One region of the Arthrobacter sp. GW460-12-1-14-TSB2 genome, then DNA from elsewhere that is predicted to be linked to it. Evidence: riboswitches for the same ligand, from Rfam matches in the RefSeq annotation. Region 1 holds a riboswitch; each other region holds the start of a gene.

Evidence for each region. A riboswitch is a leader RNA that binds a small molecule or an ion and turns the genes downstream of it on or off. The one in region 1 is predicted to bind thiamine pyrophosphate.
Region 2: it holds a riboswitch for thiamine pyrophosphate, as region 1 does, so the genes downstream of both, thiO (glycine oxidase ThiO) here and AC07YR_RS02485 (bifunctional hydroxymethylpyrimidine kinase/phosphomethylpyrimidine kinase) in region 1, are expected to answer to the same signal.
Region 3: it holds a riboswitch for thiamine pyrophosphate, as region 1 does, so the genes downstream of both, AC07YR_RS21450 (ECF transporter S component) here and AC07YR_RS02485 (bifunctional hydroxymethylpyrimidine kinase/phosphomethylpyrimidine kinase) in region 1, are expected to answer to the same signal.

The regions. Positions count from the first base shown of each region.
Region 1 covers NZ_JBWKYC010000001.1:518,804-523,266, reverse strand. Annotated here, with positions in the region: gene AC07YR_RS02490 (Rne/Rng family ribonuclease) at 1-2,449, shown strand, start outside; TPP riboswitch at 2,565-2,662, shown strand; gene AC07YR_RS02485 (bifunctional hydroxymethylpyrimidine kinase/phosphomethylpyrimidine kinase) at 2,645-4,237, shown strand.
Region 2 covers NZ_JBWKYC010000026.1:13,748-18,210, reverse strand. Annotated here, with positions in the region: gene AC07YR_RS20935 (RNB domain-containing ribonuclease) at 1-767, opposite strand, end outside; gene AC07YR_RS20930 (ferritin-like domain-containing protein) at 809-1,483, shown strand; gene thiE (thiamine phosphate synthase) at 1,484-2,164, opposite strand; TPP riboswitch at 2,191-2,310, shown strand; gene thiO (glycine oxidase ThiO) at 2,303-3,634, shown strand; gene thiS (sulfur carrier protein ThiS) at 3,631-3,867, shown strand; gene AC07YR_RS20910 (thiazole synthase) at 3,897-4,463, shown strand, end outside.
Region 3 covers NZ_JBWKYC010000028.1:28,056-32,518, reverse strand. Annotated here, with positions in the region: gene AC07YR_RS21475 (Na+/H+ antiporter subunit D) at 1-405, shown strand, start outside; gene AC07YR_RS21470 (Na+/H+ antiporter subunit E) at 402-947, shown strand; gene AC07YR_RS21465 (MrpF/PhaF family protein) at 944-1,222, shown strand; gene mnhG (monovalent cation/H(+) antiporter subunit G) at 1,212-1,688, shown strand; gene AC07YR_RS21455 (DUF4235 domain-containing protein) at 1,714-1,977, opposite strand; TPP riboswitch at 2,129-2,269, shown strand; gene AC07YR_RS21450 (ECF transporter S component) at 2,343-2,975, shown strand; gene AC07YR_RS21445 (ABC transporter ATP-binding protein) at 2,992-4,463, shown strand, end outside.

The DNA of each region.
Region 1 (4,463 bases):
TGGCGACCAGGACCTCGAGCTCACGGGCGGGGGAGACGACGACCCGCCCAACACCGTGACCCGCGTCCGTGCGCCCCGGGCCATCAGCGAGGCGCCGGTCAACAACCGCGTCACGTCCGTCAAGGGCTCCACCCGGCTTGAGGCCAAGAAGCAGCGCCGCCGCGAATCACGCGACACCGGCCGCCGCCGTACCGTGATCACCGAGGCGGAGTTCCTGGCCCGCCGTGAATCCGTGGACCGCCAGATGATCGTCCGCCAGCGAGACGACAGAATCCAGATCGGCGTCCTGGAAGACGGCGTCCTGGCCGAGCACTTCGTTTCGAAGACCCAGCAGGACTCCCTGATCGGCAACGTATACCTGGGCAAGGTCCAGAACGTCCTGCCCTCGATGGAAGCCGCTTTCGTGGATATCGGACGCGGCCGCAACGCCGTACTGTACGCCGGCGAGGTCAACTGGGACGCCGTCAACCTCGAGGGCAAGCAGCGCCGGATCGAGAACGCGCTGAAGTCCGGCGACTCCGTACTGGTCCAGGTCACCAAGGACCCGGTCGGCCACAAGGGCGCCCGCCTCACGAGCCAGATCTCCCTGCCCGGCCGCTACCTCGTCTACGTTCCCGGCGGTTCCATGACCGGGATCTCCCGCAAGCTGCCCGACGTCGAGCGCAACCGCCTCAAGCGGATCCTCAAGGACCGCCTTCCGGAAGATGCCGGCGTGATTGTCCGCACGGCCGCCGAGGGCGCGTCCGAGGAAGAGCTGACGCACGACATCAACCGCCTGCGCGCCCAGTGGGAAGGCATCGAGGGCCAGGCCACGTCCACCAAAATCCTTGCGCCGGAGCTTCTCTACGGCGAACCGGACCTCACCATCAAGGTAGTCCGCGACGTCTTCAACGAGGACTTCTCCAAGCTGATCGTTTCCGGCGAGGAAGCCTGGGACACCATCGAGGCGTACGTCACCTATGTGGCCCCGGACCTGGTGGGCCGGCTCGAAAAGTGGACCAAGGACACGGACATCTTCGCGGCCTGGCGGATCGACGAGCAGATCCACAAAGCCCTGGACCGCAAGGTCTTCCTGCCTTCCGGCGGCTCCCTGGTGATCGACCGCACCGAAGCCATGACCGTGGTGGACGTCAACACCGGCAAGTTCACCGGCAGCGGCGGCAACCTTGAGGAAACCGTTACCAAGAACAACCTGGAAGCGGCCGAGGAAGTGGTGCGCCAGCTGCGGCTCCGCGACATCGGCGGCATCATCGTCATTGACTTCATCGACATGGTGCTCGAATCCAACCGCGACCTCGTGCTTCGCCGCATGGTGGAGTGCCTCGGACGCGACCGGACCAAGCACCAGGTTGCTGAAGTGACCTCGCTGGGCCTCGTGCAGATGACCCGCAAGCGCATGGGTACCGGGCTCCTGGAAGTCTTCGGCGAGCAGTGCGAGGCTTGCGCCGGCCGCGGCATTGTCACCCACGACGAGCCCGTGGAGCACCGCCGCGCCAACGTTGTGGCCGCCGAGCACCACGTGCCGCGGACGGAAGCCCAGCAGCCTCCCCGTACGGAGCGTAAGAGCCGCCGCCGCGGCAAGGGCGGCCAGCCGTCTTCCGAGGCTGCTCCGCTGACGCCGGCTCCGGTGCACCACGAGCCCACGGACGCCGAGCGCCATGCCAAGGCTGAAGCGACACGCGTGGCGTTGGCCAACATCGCAGCGGCAGCGCATGCTGCCCACCTGCACGATGCCGAGGCAGGCCATGCAGCACCTGCGGCCGCGGCCGCGGCAGCACAGGCAGTGGGCCAGGCACTGGCGGCCCAGGCACAGGGCGCCCAGGCCCCGGCCGGGCAGGTACTTTCCGGGCAAGCGGGGACGCCGGCCAAGTCGGGTCCGACGCAGGCCACCCCGTCTGCACCCGCTACGGCCCGGCCCGCTAAGGTGTCGGAAGCCGAGGTGGCTGCTGCAGGGCGGCCGGCGGCTGTCCTGACGTTCGGCGGCGAAAAAGTGGCTCTGCCGTTCGTTGAGCATGCCGGGGAAGCTCCTGCCTCCGGAGCGGCCCTGACCCTTGACCGCCTGGCTGAGGCATTCGCCCACCTTGGCGAACCTGCCGCGGCTGAGGCGCCGGCATCACCGGTTGAACCGCAGGCACCGGCGGCCCAGGTACAGGCGGCTAAGACGCCGGCGACGCAGGTACAGGCGGCGCAGGCTCCTGAAGCCGACTACACCGACCACACTGCGGTGCAGGGCCGGGCCCGCCGTCCCCGCCGCAACCGGAGCGCGAGCCGTGCCCAGGGCGCAGCGAACGAGACGTCCGTGGAGCACCACGAGACTGCCCCGGTCGCCGCATCAGGGCACACCCACGAAGCTAAGGCACCTGAGCCGGCAAAGAAGGACGCGCCCGCCAAAGCGCCGGCCAACGAGCCGATCATCCTTGGCGTGGGGGTCCCGGCTTCGGAGCTCTGATCCGGCAGGCTCTGATCCGGCCAGCTGACACCGCGGGTGCGGCCCGGAACAGGCGTAGCAATACGCCGGTTTCGGGCCGTACCCGCGAGTTCGTTGCAGGGAAAAGCTAGGCTAGGGGACTGACACGGGGTGCCGCGCACAGGGCCGGCTGAGATCCAGACCCGTTGAACCTGTCCGGTTAGCACCGGCGAAGGGATGTCTCCTTTGGCTTCATCATTCCTGCCCACCCCTGCCAACGCCGCAGCGCCCGCACCAGGAGGCGGCGCCCCCTTGCGCAGTACCCCGAGGGTGCTGGCCATCGCCGGCTCCGACCCGTCCGGCGGGGCGGGGATCCAGGCGGACCTCAAGAGCATTGCCGCTAACGGGGGATACGGCATGGCTGCCATTACCGCCCTGACGGCACAGAACACCCACGGCGTCCGGGCGGTCCACGTTCCGCCGGCCGGCTTCCTGACTGCGCAGCTCGAGGCCATTAGCGATGACATCAGCATCGATGCCGTCAAAATCGGCATGCTGGGCGACTCTGCGGTGATTGCCGCTGTCCGCAGCTGGCTTGGGAAAGCCCGTCCCGCCGTCGTGGTTCTCGACCCCGTGATGGTCGCCACCAGCGGGGACCGGCTCCTGCAGGAGGCTGCCGAGGAGGAACTGCGCGAACTGCTGCCCCTGGCCGACCTCATCACGCCGAACCTGGCCGAACTGGCGATGTTGCTCCATGAACCCCTGGCGAACGACTGGGAAGCGGCACTCGCCCAGGGCAAACGCCTCGCTGCGCAGGCCGGCACCACCGTCCTTGTCAAGGGCGGACACCTCGACGGCGGCACGTGCCCCGACGCCCTCGTCAACACCGAAGGGCTGCTCGCCCAGGACGTTGTGGTGGTCCCGGGCGCGCGGATCGACACCAGGAACAGCCACGGCACCGGCTGTTCCCTGTCATCGGCCATGGCCACCGCGCAGGCAAGGCTGGGGGATTGGGAGGCATCCCTGCGGGCAGTGAAGCCGTGGCTGCAGGGAGCGCTCCGGGAAGCCGAAGCACTGGAGGTGGGAACGGGCAACGGCCCGGTACACCATTTCCACCATCTGGCCCCGAAGGGCCAGGATGCGCTGGCTGCAGGAGAGTTCGCAGCGGCGCTCCGGCAGGACGCCGGGCCGGACCTGGACGACATCTACGGGCTGGACTTCATCCGCGGCCTGGCCGACGGCTCCCTTACCGAGCAGCACTTCGCGTATTACCTTGCCCAGGACGCCATCTACCTGAACGGCTATTCCAGGGTCTTGTCCCGTGCCGCCGCTATTGCCCCCACCGAGGCCGAGCAGCTCTTCTGGGCGCGGTCGGCCCAGCAATGCCTGGAAGTCGAGTCCGAACTGCACAGGACGTGGCTCAGCACCCGGACCGTGGACGCCGCCTTGGGACCGGTCACCAAGTCCTACGTGGACCACCTGCTGGCCTCATCTGTTTCCGGAAGCTACGGAGTGCTCGTGGCCGCCGTGCTGCCGTGCTTCTGGCTGTACGCCGAGGTGGGTGCCACCTTGCACGGTCAGTTCCAGGCGGCCGGGTCGCCGTCGGGCCATCCCTACGCCGACTGGCTTCGCACGTACGCGGACGAAGAATTCGCCGCCGCCACCAGGGAAGCGGTGCGAATCACCGACGACGCCGCACAGGCCGCCTCCGAAGTGGAACGGCAGGCCATGCGGCTGGCCTTCCGGCAGTCATGCCGCTACGAGGTGGATTTTTTCGACGCGCCGCGCGTGCATGCTGAACCGCAAAGTGTTCCAGAGCCGGTAAGGTAGTGGGGCACGGTTCCGGAAGTCGTTGCAGCGGCAGTCTGTATTGCACAGAGTGGCGCCCATCACGTACTACCACCGGAGCCAGCCTCATTTGCGGCCGAAGGCAAAATTAGCGTAGTCTAGATCTTCGGTGCTTACGCCAACACTTGGGTTATGACCCCGGATTGCTCGGTTTGGAATGACAAACGGAATAGTTCGTGGGATAACTCATGGGTTCCCCCGGGGAATC
Region 2 (4,463 bases), on a different contig from region 1:
AGGTCCGCCGCAGCCATGCCGGTCATGAGGGAGATCTGGGCGTTCCAGTCCTCCACCGGAAGGGACGGAGCAGCGACAATGCGGTAGCCGCCGTCGGGCAGCTGTTCAATGTCCTGTTCCGGCATGTTCAGGCTGGCTCCGCCGCGCAGCCTCTCCAGTTCCACCCGCTTGAGCCCCACTTCCTTGAGCAGCTGCAGGACGGGGGCGGCAGTGCCGGCATCGAGTTCGGCCTGTACGCCCTTGTAGCTGAGCTTGGCACGGCTCCGGATTTTGGCACGGCGCACCAGCACTGACTGGACGCGGGCCCCCGCGTCCAGGCCGAACTCCCAGACGAAAGCGGAGCACATTTGTCCGGCCAGCAGGCTGCCCGCCTGTTCGCTGATGACTTCCGGGTGAAGCGGAATCCGGCCGTCAGGGGCGTAGAACGTCTGCCCCCGGCGGCGTGTTTCGGCGTCCAGCGCCCCGCCGGGTGCCACAAAGGACGGCACATCGGCGATGGCGTAGAAAACCTTGTACCCGTCGCCTGACCGCTCGATGAACAGGGCCTGGTCCAGGTCCGTGGACGACGCCGGATCTATGGTCACAAAGCCCACATCCGTGAGGTCCAGGTCCGGCATCTTGTGTTCCGCAATGGCCGCCAGCGCATCCTGAAGGACATCATCAGGAAACGGCCCCGGCAGCTCCAACTCCGTACGGAGCGCGTTCAACGCGTCGGCCAGCCGGTTGGTCTGTTCGTGGACACTTGGAGTTAGGCGATGATGGGACACGAAAGTCAGGTTAGCTCCATTTCCGCCATTAGTCTTGGACGATGAGCTCAACCCCGGCTGACACTGCTCGCTACAACCGCTTCGTCGCGGACCTGTTCGGAATGATGGCATACGGCGAGCTTTCGGCCTTTGAGCGGTTTGCCGCCGACGCACGGTATTCACCCACCCTCCACGACCGGGCGGTGCTCGGCAGGATTGCCGTAGTGGAGTTCCGGCACTACGAACTGGTGAGCGCCCGGCTCGAGGCCAGGGGGATCGACGCCGAGGACGCCATGTTGCCTTTCCAGCCAGCCGTGGACTACTTCCATTCGCGGACACGCCCGGCCGACTGGTACGAATCGCTGATGAAGGCCTACGTCATCGACACGGTCTCTGCCGACTTCTACCGGGCCATCTCACAATACGTCGACGCCGAAACGCGGGAACTCATCGAACAGATCCAGGCCTCCGATGAAACGACGGAGGTTCTCCGCGACCGGCTCAAGGGTGCCCTCGCCGATGATCCCAGGCTCGCCTCCAGGCTGGCGCTGTGGGGCAGGCGGCTGCTGGGCGAAGCCCTGACCCAGGCGCAGCGCGTCAGCTATGAGCATGCGTTCCTGGGAAGCCTGATCGGCGGCGAGGACACCGCCGAGGCGAAAGCCCTGGTCAGCGGCCTGATCGCCGGGCTGGCGGAAAACCACTCCAAGCGGATGACGCAGCTCGGACTGACCGGATAGTCAGGATGCGCCGGTGTCGAGCGCTTCGAGCAGTGACCGCGCGGCCGCGGCGGGATCGTCCGCCTCGGTGATGGCGCGGACCACCACAATCCGCTGCGCCCCTGCAGCCACCACCGGCTCAACGTTGCCCAGGTCAATGCCGCCGATGGCGAACCACGGAACCGTCGTCCCGGCGGCCGCTTCTTCGTCGGCGGCGCCCGCCGCGTAGCGGAGCAGGTCGAGGCCGACGGCGGCCCGCCCCGGCTTCGTGGGGGTGGCCCAGACCGGCCCCACGCAGAAGTAGTCCAGTCCTCCGGTACCGCGGGATGCGGCCCTGGCGGCGTCGATCTGCCCGGTGCTGTGCGTTGACAGGCCGATGACGGCTTCGTTGCCGAGGAACTTCCGGGCCGCCGCCAGCGGAAGATCCTTCTGTCCGATGTGGAGCACGGGCGCGCCGGAAAGCGAGGCGATGTCCGCGCGGTCGTTGACCGACCACAGGCGCCCGTGGCGGCGCGCAGCGGACTCCAGCACAGCAAGAAGTTCGAGCTCTTCGGCCGCCTCCAGGTTCTTGTCGCGGAGCTGGATGATGTCGACGCCACCGGCGTAGGCGGCATCCACGAAGTCTTCGAAATCGCCGCGGTCCGTGCGGGCGTCAGTGCAGAGGTACAGGCGGGCATCGGTGAGGAGAGCTTGCTCGGTCATGGCACCAGCCTAGTTCCCCTAAACTGGGGGAGTACCGCGGGAGCCCGCAGCAGCTGTCACAAAGCTGCAGGGCTGAGAGGGCGTCAGAGCCGACCGCTTGACCTGATCCGGTTAGTACCGGCGTAGGGAAGGATGACTATGGCCCCGCATACCCCAGCAGGCAGCCCCGCCGCGCGCAGCCGCGACATCAGCGCCGACGTCGCCGTGGTTGGCGGCGGAATCATCGGCCATGGCATCGCCTGGGAGGCCCGGCAGTCGGGCCGGTCCGTGGTGCTCATCGATGACGCGCCCGGTACGGGAGCGAGTTGGGCCGCCGCCGGCATGCTGGCACCGGTCAGCGAACTCCACTACCAGGAGGAGGACCTCCTGGAGCTCATGCTTCACTCCTCAGGGCTGTGGCCCGCGTTTGCGGCGAGCCTTGAAACCGAGGGGGTTCCCGGGGAATCCGGCAACGGCGGCCCGGACACCGGCTACCTCACGACGTCGACCCTCGCCGTGGGGGCCGACGCCGCCGACCGCCGCGCGCTCGCCGACCTTCGCGGCGTCCAGCTGTCGAGCGGCCTCACCGTGGAACCGCTGACCGTCAGGGAAGCGCGGGCACGGGAGCCGTTGCTGAGTCCCGGGATCTCCTGTGCCTTCGACATCCCGGCGGACCACCAGGTGGATCCCCGAAAGCTCCTCGCCCTCATCGCGGAGTCGCTGGCAGGTTCCGCCGTGCGCCGGCGGGCGGCCGGCCTGCTGTGGGAGGACGGGCGGGTCAGCGGCGTCAGCCTGGCCGGGGGAGGTGCAGTGCACGCAGCGGAGACGATTATTGCCAACGGGCTGGAGTCTGCGTCCCTCGGCGGGCTGCCCGCGGGACTGAAGCTGCCCCTCCGCCCGGTGTACGGGGACATCCTGCGGCTGCGGGTCCCCGCCTACCTGCGGCCGCTGCTGACATCCACCGTCCGCGGCATGGTCCATGGGGTTCCCGTCTACATCGTGCCCCGGCAGGACGGAACCGTGGTGATCGGGGCCACGCAGCGTGAAGACGCCCTCCCGGGGGCAGACGCTGCGGACCTTGGAGCCGGACACGCAACGCCGGTCCGTTCAGCCGTTTCAGCCGGCGGCGTCTACCAGCTGCTCCGTGACGCGCAGGTGCTGGTTCCGGCCGTCGCCGAACTGGAACTCCTGGAAGCCACGGCAAGGGCGCGTCCGGGAACGCCGGACAACGCGCCGCTGCTGGGGCGCGTAGCCGCTGCGGGAACCGGCAAGGACGTCGAAGGGCTGATCATTGCCACCGGATTCTTCCGGCACGGCGTCCTGCTCACTCCTGCGGCAGCGTCCATCTGCAGGGAGCTCATGGACGGCACCGCCGACGTCCGCTGGGCGCCTTTCCGGCCCGACCGGTTTTCCGGCCTTTCGCCAACGCCGGCAACACCGGCAACGCCACCGAACATCGTCACAATTGACCCGAACAAGGAAACAGCATGAACATCACACTGAACGGCACCGTCCATGCGGTGGACGACGGAGCGTCTGTCACCACCCTCATCAGCCAGGTCACTGGCAGGAACCTCGCCCCCAACGGGCAGGCCGCCGACGGCCGGAAGCTGGGCGTCGCAGTGGCCCGGAATTCCGAGGTGGTGCCGCGCAGCCAGTGGTTCGTCACGGCGCTCGCCGAGGGCGACGACGTCGAACTCGTTACCGCGGTACAGGGAGGTTGAGCATCATGGCAGGAACTACGGTTGCCGGCATGGCAGGGACGGCACGGCACGCGGCGGCGGACCCCTTCATCGTGGACGGTGTCCACCTGGGATCGCGGCTGATCATGGGAACCGGCGGCGCGCCCAGCCTGGACGGTCTGGGGGCGGCGCTGATCGCCTCTGGCACGGAGCTGACCACCGTGGCCATGCGCCGCTATTCCCCGGCGGAAACAGGTTCGCTGTTCCAGCTCCTGGTGGACCACAACATCAGGGTCCTGCCCAATACGGCCGGCTGCTTCACCGCACGGGACGCCGTCATGACGGCCGAACTGGCGCGGGAAGCACTGGAAACGGACTGGGTGAAGCTTGAAGTGATTGCCGACGAGCACACCCTCCTGCCGGACGCCGTGGAACTCGTGGATGCCACAGAGCAACTGGTCAACCGCGGGTTCAAGGTGTTCGCCTACACGAATGACGACCCCGTGCTGGCCCTGCGGCTGGAGAACCTCGGAGCCACGGCCGTGATGCCGCTTGGATCGCCCATCGGCACCGGCCTGGGCATCCTGAACCCGCACAACATCGAACTCATCGTTTCCAGGGCATCAGTTCCCGTGGTG
Region 3 (4,463 bases), on a different contig from region 1:
CTGGTGGTCGGAGGCGTCGTGACCAGCCTGCTGACGCTCCTTGCCGTCGCCCGCGTGTGGAACCGCGCATTCTGGCGCAAGCCCGAGGACGCAGAGAACCCCGACCCCGTGCTGCTGGCGGCCCCCGAGGACTCCGACACCGGCGACCGGGCGGGCAAACGCAACGTCACGCTCTTGCCGCGGACCATGGTGGGATCAACCCTGGGGCTCGTTGCCTTCGGCGTGGCGCTCACCGTCTTCGCCGGGCCGCTCTTCAGGGTGGCGGACCAGTCGGCCGTGGACATGCTGGACAGGTCCTCCTACATCCAGGCGGTGCTGGGCGAAAACGCTCCCGTGCCCCCGATCGCGCAGCCTGAACCTGCGGTCCCGCAGCCGGAAGGCCCGCAGCCGGAGGGCCAGAAATGAACCGCCGACGGATCTCTATCCGGCAGGAACTGCCCCTCCTCGTCTGGCTCGTGTTTGTCTGGTGTGCGCTGTGGCAGGACTTCAGCCCCGGAAACCTCCTGTTCGGCGCCCTCATCGCCGTGGTGGTGGCGCGGTTGTTCTACCTGCCCCCGGTGGAACTGGGCGGCCGGTTCAGCATTGTGCGTGCCGTCCCGTTTGCCATCGTCTTCCTTGGCAAGGTGGTGGCCGCCAGCTGCCAGGTGCTGTACCTGGCAGTGGCCCGCGGCCCCAAGGTGACCAACGCCGTCGTCGCCGTCCAGCTCCGCAGCCATTCGGACCTGATGGTCACTGCCACCGGCCACGTCATCTCGCTGATTCCCGGCTCACTGGTGGTGGAGGTGGACCGCTCCACGTCCACGCTCTACATCCACGGGCTGAACGTGCGGAGCGGGGAGGACATCGTGAGCCTGCGCAAGGAAGTCCGGGATGCCGAGGCAGCACTGATCAGGATCATGGGCACGCGTGAAGAACTGGCCGCACTGAAACAGGAGGTGGGCGCATGATGGAAGTCGTCCTGACCGTAACGGCCGTGATCCTGTCACTGGCGGCAGCGGGCGCCATTGTCCGGATCGCCATCGGCCCGTCGCTGTTGGACCGGGTGCTGGCCTCGGACGTGCTGCTGGCCATCATCGGGGCCACGCTCTGCATCGACATGGCCGTGAACCGGCACCTGAACAACCTGATGCTGCTGGTGGCGCTGTCCATCATCGGGTTCATCGGGTCCGTCACGGTGGCGCGCTTCGTGGCCGACCGGCGGGAGCACCCCAATGAATCCTGAACCATCCGCCGTCGACACCATCATTGACGCAGTCTCGGCCGTTTTTATGGTGGTGGGCGCCGTGATGTCCCTCGGCGCGGCCATTGGCCTGTTGCGCTTCCCCGACCTGATGAGCAGGATGCACGCCGCCACCAAGCCGCAGGTGCTGGGCCTATTCCTGCTGCTGGCTTCGGTTGGCCTGCAGCTGCGGACCTGGTGGGTGTGGCCCGTGCTGTTCGTGGCGTGGATCTTCCAGGTCCTCACCGTTCCCGTGTCCGCGCACATGGTGGGCCGGGCCGGCTACCGCACCAAGCACCTGCACAGGGAGCTGCTGACGACGGACGAGCTGGAGGCCGTGGTGCAGAAGGCAGCGGACAAGAAAACCGCCGATAGGCAGGACCCGGGCAGGCAGGACTCAGGCAGGCAGGACCCGGACAAACGCGCAGCGCACGACGACGGTCCCGCCGATGACGGCGCCCCAGCCTAGGGGGACCCCGTAGGAAGGTTGGGGCCTAGACGATGTCCTGGCTCTTGGCGAAGCGGGTGATGGCACGCTGCGTGCCCCGGTTGGCCAGGACCTGGATGATGGCGCTGACAGCCGCGGAGATCAGCGCAAAGGTCAGGGCGCTGCGCAGGGTGGTGGGGACGTCGTTCTTGTCGCCCTTGGGGGGCTTGCGGCCGGTGACCTTTTCCCAGACGACGTCAACGGCCTTCGTGCCGGCGAATCCGGCCAGCAGGCTCACTCCGGTTCCAAGCAGCTTGATGAAAAAACTCATTCCAGTACCCCTTACAGGTGGGAGACGGCGGAAACAGGGCTTCCCCTAGCCTAGCCGCATCAGCCCGCCCCCATCACCGCGCATTGTGACAGTCGGCCCCGGGATTTCGCGGGCCTGCGGGTGTAAACTGAGCCACGCCCATAAGGGCGAATTAATACGACAGGGGAGCGTCGCCGTCGGGGTCACTGGAGCAGTCCAGGAACCGGAGGCGGGCGCTGAGAGTGCGGGCAGCCGCAGACCCTCGAACCTGATCCGGTTAGTACCGGCGCAAGGGAGTCGAGTTCTCAGAGTGTCCGGCAGCAGGCGGCGGAAGCCGCGGCCCTGGCCGGGAAACACTCTCCCCTCCTGTACCTCAGGAGGACGACATGACTGATATTTCTGCAAAGCAGGCGTTGCCGCACAGCAAGTACACCTGGCGCGTGGTGGACATTGTGGTGGCTGCGTTGATCGCAGTGGCCGGCGGCGTCATTTTCTGGGCCTGGTCCCAGGGGGCCGCCGCCGTTTCGCCGGCCATGAACGCCGTTTACCCGCCCCTGACCGGCCTCATCGCCGGCGGCTGGATGATTCCCGCCGTCCTGGGCATGCTGATCATCCGCAAGCCCGGAGCCGCCCTGTTCTGTGAAACGGTGGCTGCCACCGGCGAGCTGATCATGGGCTCGCAGTACGGCGCCTCGGTGCTGTTCTCCGGCTTCGTGCAGGGGCTCGGCGCCGAAATCATCTTCGCGGTGTTCGTTTACAAGAAGTTCAACCTGCCCGTTTCGTTGCTGGCCGGTGCCGGTGCAGGCCTCTTCTGCGGCCTGAACGACTCGTTCGCTCCGTGGGGCTGGAACATCGCCTACGCTGCCGGCGACAAGCTCGCTTACATCATTTTCACCGCCATTTCCGGCGCCATCATTGCCGGTGCGCTGTCCTGGGTCGCCACCCGCGGCCTGGCCCGGACCGGTGTGCTCAGCTCCTTTGCCTCCCGCAAGGCAGCAACGGAGCCCGTCTTCTCCTGACGAACGCACCCCGCTCATGACATCTTCGGACAACGTCCGCCCGGCAGCGGTCACGGCACGCGGCTGGGGCTGGCGGCACGCCGGCCGGTCCCGGCCCGCCGTCCGCGGCCTGGACCTGGACATTCAGCCGGGCGAACGCGTGCTGCTGCTGGGCCCCTCCGGCGCCGGCAAATCGACGCTGCTGCACGCCCTCGCCGGCGTGCTCGGCGACAGCGACGCCGGCGCCCACCACGAGGGCGTGCCGGACGCCGACGACTCAGACGAGACGGGCACCCTCCTGATCGACGGCGCCCCGCCGCGTGCACAGCGCGGCCGCGCCGGCCTGATGCAGCAGGACCCCGAGACGCAGGTGGTCCTTTCCCGCGTGGGGGACGACGTCGCCTTCGGCGCCGAGAACCTTGCCGTGCCTCGTGCGGACATCTGGACACGCGTGGGAGAAGCGCTCGACGACGTCGGGCTGGCCCGCCTGCCGCTGGACCACCCGACGTCGGCCCTTTCCGGCGGACAGAAGCAGCGCCTGGCGCTCGCCGGCATCCTTGCCATGCGCCCGGGACTGCTGCTCCTCGACGAGCCCACCGCCAACCTTGACCCCGCAGGGGTCCTGGAGGTCCGGGACGCCGTGGGCCGGTGCTTGGACAAGACCGGGGCAACGCTGGTGGTGGTGGAACACCGGGTGGGCGTGTGGAAAGACCTGGTGGACCGGATCGTGGTGCTGCAGCCGGGTTCGGCCACGGATTCCGCAGTGCTCCTGGACGGGCCGCCGGACCAGGTCCTGGCAGAAGCCCGGGACATGCTCGTTGCCGCCGGCGTCTGGGTGCCCGGGTACGTGCCCGCCACCCGGGCACGGTCCGGTGCCGCACTGGTGGGTGCCGCGGGAGCGCACGGTGCGGGAGTGAACGGCGCGGGAGTGCCGGCGGCCGCGGGTGTGCCCGGTAACGGGAACCTCCTGCTGGCCGCGGAGCGCCTAGCCGTTTCCCGCGAACGTCCACGCCGGCGCCGGTTCAAGGCGGTTCCGCCGGTACCGGTGCAATCCGGCATTACGGCGCAGGTCCGGGCCGGGCAGGCGCTGACCATCACGGGCCCGAACGGATCCGGCAAGTCCACGTTTGCCCTGACCCTCGCCGGGCTGTTGCGCCCGGTGGCCGGCAACGTTTCCGCCACGGTGGACCTCAGCGAAGGCGCCGGCATTGACCCGTACAAGTGGAAGGCGGAGCAGCTGATCGCGCGGATCGGTACCGTGTTCCAGGAACCGGAGCATCAGTTCGTCACCGGCCGGGTGCTGGACGAGCTGATGTTCGGTCCGCGGCATCTTGGCCATGGCGAGGAACGCGTGGATGAACTCCTGGAGCGCCTCCGGCTGACCAAGCTCGTGGACGCGAACCCCTACACTCTCTCGGGTGGCGAGAAGCGCAGGCTGTCCGTGGCCACCGTGCTGGCCGCCCATCCCCGGGTGCTGATCCTGGACGAGCCCACCTTCGGCCAGGACGC